Linked DNA regions of Filimonas effusa. The protein of the gene in region 1 interacts with the protein of each later gene in a pairwise test. Links are inferred from orthologs where the notes say so. Each region holds a gene or a part of one and is shown in the gene's direction. Other genes may lie near its edges. The genes, in order: sucD and sucC.

The links.
Region 2: the proteins of sucD (region 1) and sucC interact in binary tests that used the Escherichia coli proteins (3 or more experiments, as listed by UniProt). The link is inferred for Filimonas effusa from one-to-one orthologs.

What each region holds. Positions count from the first base shown.
Region 1 is NZ_SDHZ01000002.1:359,885-363,038, forward strand. Bases 37-2,860 are described here. They hold sucD (succinate--CoA ligase subunit alpha), read left to right. Parts: upstream 37-924; coding sequence 925-1,797; downstream 1,798-2,860. Other genes in these bases: ESB13_RS12795 (ABC transporter ATP-binding protein), read left to right, coding at 37-820; ESB13_RS12805 (alpha-2-macroglobulin family protein), read left to right, coding at 1,958-2,860. Outside these bases: more of ESB13_RS12795, read left to right, coding at 29-36; more of ESB13_RS12805, read left to right, coding at 2,861-3,154. UniProt on the Escherichia coli protein: Succinyl-CoA synthetase functions in the citric acid cycle (TCA), coupling the hydrolysis of succinyl-CoA to the synthesis of either ATP or GTP and thus represents the only step of substrate-level phosphorylation in the TCA.
Region 2 is NZ_SDHZ01000006.1:57,380-60,595, reverse strand. What follows is about bases 138-3,023. They hold sucC (ADP-forming succinate--CoA ligase subunit beta), read left to right. Parts: upstream 138-917; coding sequence 918-2,129; downstream 2,130-3,023. Other genes in these bases: ESB13_RS23385 (SprT-like domain-containing protein), read right to left, coding at 2,480-3,023; ESB13_RS23395 (purine-nucleoside phosphorylase), read right to left, coding at 138-808. Also shown: more of ESB13_RS23395, read right to left, coding at 1-137; more of ESB13_RS23385, read right to left, coding at 3,024-3,112; ESB13_RS23380 (hypothetical protein), read right to left, coding at 3,099-3,216. UniProt on the Escherichia coli protein: Succinyl-CoA synthetase functions in the citric acid cycle (TCA), coupling the hydrolysis of succinyl-CoA to the synthesis of either ATP or GTP and thus represents the only step of substrate-level phosphorylation in the TCA.

The sequences.
Region 1 (3,154 bases):
TCCGCCCTGTTAAAACGAACAACCTACTATGATTGAAATAAGGAATGTCAAAAAAAGCTTCGGAGAAAAAACAATACTGCACGACGTTACAGCCACGATGGAAGCAGGTAAATGTAATTTGATCATTGGAGCCAGCGGCAGCGGTAAAACCGTTCTTACGAAATGTATGGTAGGCCTGTTCAAACCCGACCAGGGAGAAATCCTCTACAACGGGCAGAATATGCTCGAAATGACCGACGAAGAACGTAAACAGCTCCGCCAGCAGATTGGAATGCTCTTCCAGGGCTCCGCCTTGTTCGACTCCATGACCGTGGAAGAAAATATTATGTTTCCGTTAAACATGTTCTCCAACCTTAGCTATAAGGAACGCCGGAAAAAAGCAAATGAGGTACTCGCCAGGGTAAACCTCAAAGACGCCAACAAAAAATTTCCGGCCGAGATCAGTGGCGGTATGAAGAAAAGGGTCGGAATCGCCCGCGCAATCGTTCTCAATCCCAAATACCTGTTCTGCGACGAGCCCAACTCAGGCCTCGACCCGCAAACTTCCCTCCTCATCGACCACCTCATCAAGGAAATCACTGAGGAATACGACATTACAACCATCGTCGTTACCCACGACATGAACAGCGTAATGGAAATCGGTGACCGTATCTTCTATATGCACCAGGGTAAAAAACAATGGGAAGGCTCGAACAAAGACATCATCTTCAGCAAAGACAAGCTCCTCAACGAGTTCATTTTCGCCTCAGAATTCCTTCAGGGCGCCAAAGAAATGAGAATGCTGGAAGAGAAAGGGGAATCTCCGGCTAATAATCAATGACATTAAGCAACAATCTTACCTTTAAAATATAAATTTCCTCATATTTTTTCTGGTTTGATTGAGCTACTTTTGCCCATTCTCAAACCTAAAATCAAAGATTTGCCATGGCAGTTTTGGTTAACAAGCGGTCAAAGATCATAGTACAGGGCTTTACCGGAACAGAAGGTACATTCCATGCTTCTCAGATGATTGAATACGGCACCAATGTAGTTGGTGGTGTAACTCCTGGCAAAGGAGGTTCAACACATTTAGACAAGCCAGTATTTAACACAGTAGCTGATGCAGTAAAAGAAACAGGCGCAGACGTAAGTATTATTTTTGTTCCGCCGGCTTTTGCAGCAGATGCCATCATGGAAGCCACTGATGCAGGAATTGCATTGGTAGTTTGTATTACAGAAGGCATTCCTACCCAGGATATGGTAAAAGTAAAAAATTACCTCCAGGGTACCTCTACCCGCCTGGTTGGTCCTAACTGCCCTGGCGTTATCACAGCTGGTGAAGCTAAAGTGGGTATCATGCCCGGATTCATTTTCAAACCAGGACGTATCGGTATCGTATCCAAGTCTGGTACTTTAACTTACGAAGCTGCCGACCAGGTAGTGAAAGCTGGCTTAGGCATCAGCACAGCTATCGGTATCGGAGGTGATCCTATCATCGGCACACCTACCGTTGAAGCAGTAAAATTATTGATGGAAGATCCCGAAACCGACGGTATCATCATGATCGGTGAAATCGGTGGTAGCATGGAAGCTGATGCTGCACGCTGGATCAAAGACAACCTCAAAAAACCTGTAGTGGGTTTCATCGCAGGTCAAACAGCGCCTCCCGGCCGCCGTATGGGCCACGCTGGTGCTATCGTTGGTGGCGCAGAAGATACTGCCGCCGCTAAAATGAAGATCATGGGCGAATGTGGTATCCACGTAGTAGCCAGCCCGGCCGACATCGGAAAAACAATGGCTGCCGCACTCAAAAAATAAGCATATTAACACAGTATAGCTTTTTACAATAACGCCCCGGAACATCCGGGGCGTTATTGTTTTCCCCCACCCCCACACCATTTTTCAGCCCATTTAACATCCCAAAACAATAGAATTGACTTTCTTTGATCTAACTTCCGCTAAGCAAAAAGTCTATTGAATGAAAAACAGCTTCCTGGTATGCCTGATAGCATCCTTACTGTCGTCTTTCCAACTATCTGCACAGCAACACACCGATAGCTTCCCTAATCAATGGCGGGAAATCGATAGCCTGTATGCAAAAGCAGATCTGCCTAAATCAACCTTATCAAAAGTAAAAAACCTTTATAACAAGGCATATCAGCAAAAGAATGAACCCCAGATCATCAAAACACTGATCTACCAGCTCCAACTTACCTCCAGCCTCAGCGACAACGATAACAGCGCCTCTTCCCGCATCACCGGACTGCAACATGAAATCCCCAAAGCATTCAGCATCCCGCAAAAAAGCATCCTGCAAACCCTGCTGGCAAAAGAATATTCCATAGCCTACCAGGAATATAGCTGGAAAATAAGGGGACGTCAAACAATATCCAATGATACTACAGCCGACTTTACCCAATGGTCGGCCACCCGCTTTTACCAGGTCATCGACAGCCTCTGGAAAGAAGCCCTGACGCCCGCTCAGGTTTTGAAAACAACAACGATCAGCAGCTATTCTCCTGTTATAATACGCGGAACCGTTGATTCAACAATCCAGCGCGACCTCTACGACCTCTTACTCCGCGAAGCACTGGAGAGTTACCGGTTGGCCAGCGCCATATCATTCAATTTCCAACCCGGCAAAATAACAGAAGCCGCATTCCTGCCCGCTGCAACATTCGTCAATCACGATTTCACAGTATCCGGCCCTTCCGATCAGCTCTCAAAAACTTTAAAATACTACCAGCTGCTGCTAAAGCATCACTTGAATGATCCCAATCCCGCAGCGCTGCTCGATCTCGACATAGACCGTATTCAATGGGCTTTCAACCTCAGCCAGCCGTCAGACCCGCAAAGAGACAGCCTTTATCTCAATGCATTGAATGCAATAACCAGCCGCTATGATAACGAACCTGCAGCCGCCGGCGCCTACTTTCAGATAGCAAACTATTATGCGGTAAAAGCTACGGGCTATAACCCGCTCACCGATACCGCCAACCGATACTACTATAGCAGGGCCAAAGCCATCATAGAAGAACAACTGGCACGCCCGTACCCCGAAAGTCAAACCAGGACCGGCATGAGGCAATTGTTATACAGCATAACCTGCCCTAAGCTCTCAACCATCGCCGAAAAGATCAATATCCCCGGCCAGCCATTCCGCCTGTACGTTTCT
Region 2 (3,216 bases), on another replicon or contig:
GTTCTTTAAAGAGGCGGGTTAATTTGGGTTCTGCTTCTTTGGCGGCAGCCAGCACTTCTTCGTGGGTGATGACGTTTTCGTCGTCCCTGATGCCCAGGTCGGTGATGACGCTGACTGCGAAGACCTGCATTCCGGCGTGTATTGCGACGATATTTTCCTGTACGGTGCTCATACCTACGGCATCGCCGCCGATGGCGAGGATGAGTTTGTATTCGGCTCTTGTTTCGAAGGTAGGGCCGGTAACGCCTGTATAAACGCCTTCCTTAAGGTCGTAATTAAGTTGTTGTCCTATTTCTTTAGCCTTCGCTATCAGCGTTTTACTATAGGGTTCGCTCATATCGGGGAAGCGTGTTCCGAGTTCGTCTTCGTTTTTGCCGAGGAGCGGGTTGGGAACGAAAAAGCTGATATGGTCGTTGATGAGCATGAGATCGCCCACTTTGAAACCCGGATTCACGGAGCCTGCGGCGTTAGAGAGCAGCAGCGTTTCTACGCCAAGCGCTTTCATTACCCTTACAGGGAAAGTTACCTGTAAAGGAGTATATCCTTCGTAAAAGTGAAAACGGCCTGCCATCACCAAGACCTTTTTACCGCTTATTTCGCCGAAGATGAGTTTACCGCTATGACCTTTTACGGTACTTACCGGAAAATGCGGTATCTTGTCGTAAGGAATTTCCTTTTCAACAGTCATTTCGGCTGTAAGGTTGCCGAGGCCACTACCGAGGACAATACCAACAACAGGCTTCGCAGCATATTGGGTTTGGATGTAGTTTACTGTTTCGGATAATTGCTGCATAAGTTGTGTTGCCATTGTGTAATATTTCTGATAGTGAATATGATATCTTCTATGTCAGTACATGACTTCTGTTAGGAAAGCAAATATAAAATTACCCTATCTTCGCAAGCAAATTTTTTACTGTATGAACTTGCATGAATACCAGGCAAAGGAATTATTAAGGAAATACAATGTTCCCGTACAGGAAGGCATTGCAGTCGATACCGTTATGGCCGCTGAAGAAGCGTATCGCCAGATCAAGACGCAAACCAACAACAATTTTGCCGTTATCAAGGCTCAGATCCACGCAGGTGGTAGGGGTAAGGGCAAAATAGCCGGTACAGAACAGAACGGAGTGAAAGTAGCCAAGAGTTTAGAAGATGTTACTACTATTGCCAAGACAATCCTTGGTGGTACGCTTGTCACGGTTCAGACAGGACCCGCAGGCAAGAAAGTAAGCAAAGTGCTTGTAGCACAAGATGTTTACTACCCGGGTCCCAACCCAGTAAAAGAATTCTATCTGTCCATTCTTTTAGATCGCTCCAAAGGCCAGAATGTTATCATGTATAGCACTGAAGGTGGTATGGACATTGAAGAAGTGGCACACAAAACTCCTGAAAAAATCTTTAAAGAATGGGTTCATCCTTCCGGCCCGCTTCAAGGATTCCAGGCCCGTAAAATTGCCTTCAACTTAGGTCTTAGCGGCGAAGCAATGAAGAACTGTGTAAAATTTGTAACCAACCTTTACAATGCTTACATCGGTATTGATTGTGCTATGCTGGAAATCAACCCATTATTCAAGACTGCCGATGAAAAAATCATTGCAGTAGACTGTAAAATGAGTGTTGATGAAAACGCGCTGATGCGTCATAACGACGTAGCTGCCTTACGCGACGTTACTGAAGAAGATCCTACTGAAGTAGAAGCTGGTCAGTACAACCTGAACTATGTTAAACTTGACGGTAACGTAGGTTGCATGGTGAACGGTGCTGGTTTGGCTATGGCTACTATGGATATGATCAAATTAAGCGGTGGTGATCCTGCCAACTTCCTGGACGTAGGTGGTACCGCTAATGCGCAAACTGTGGAAGCAGGTTTCCGTATTATCATGAAAGATCCGAATGTAAAAGCTATTCTGATCAACATCTTTGGTGGTATTGTACGTTGCGACCGCGTTGCTGCAGGTGTTATCGAAGCTTACAACAAACTGGGCAACATCAACATTCCTATCATCGTTCGTTTACAGGGTACCAACGCCGCTGAAGCTAAAAAGCTGATCGACGAAAGTGGTCTGAAAGTGCTCTCTGCTATTCAGCTGAGCGAAGCTGCTGAATTAGTTAAGAAAGCAATTGCTTAAGAACAATGGCAGCATGAAGCTTTGCGCTTTAAAAAAGTGAACCATAGGGAGCTGATCGTTCCCTTACCATATGGGGCTGGTGTAAACCAGCCCTTTTTATTTGGCATGCATTGATGCCAGCCAATGTTCCATATTTCTTACCAGAAATTCCTATTCTACCGCTTCTTCCTTGTAAGACTGGCTATACAGGCTTTAGCAGTAGCAAAGCAACATTGTTACGCAACCTCAAGCCGATATATCACCGGCTTGAAGTTGATTGAAGTTTGGCGAGACTTTCATGCAGTTTTCCGGAGGGCGGGCGGGCTTTTATGCAACTTCGCGGATTATGCAGCGGTTTTCTGCAAGAGGGCTTATTTGCCTGATTCGAGGGCTTTTACTTCGCTGATGGGGCTGAATGTGTAGAGGTGGCCTGTTTTTATCTCGAGGCACATGTATCTTTTGCGGCGCTTTTCTCCTTTCTGAAAGATACGTCCGTTCTCGGTCTGGAAAATGGTGCCGGTGGGGAGGCTTTCGAGTGGCTGGAAACCGTTCTTCTGATTGGGATTATAGCGGCGAAGTACGAGTAACAGGTCTATTTCGCCGTTAGCTGTAGCGGCGGGGTTCATGATAGAAGTACGCAGGGCGGCTTCGATGTCGGGAGGGAATAATTTCAGGCGAACGAAATCGGCCAGCAGGGTACCATAGATATGTTTCCATTCTTTTCCATGCGGGTCGACCCTGTTGCTGAACTGCTCGAAGGTCAGGAGATGAGCGAGTTCATGCAACAAGGTGATAAGGAACTCATATTTGTTGAGGTTACCATTGATGCTGATGCGGTGATTTTTGCCATGGGTGGCATGGCGGTAATCGCCCAGCACTGTTTTGCGGGCCCGGGTAACGGTTAAGTGCACCTTATACCGATGGATATAATGGAGGACCTGATCGAAACTTCCTTCCGGCAGAAAATCTGCCAATGCGTGCATTGGATGCTCAGTGGCTGCCATGTTTTTCCTTGTTCGCCCGGAGCGCTCCGGCAACTTCGACAATGCTATAAAGAATATAGAGGACCATACCAACTATGATACCGGGAACATTTTTAGCGGGTCCT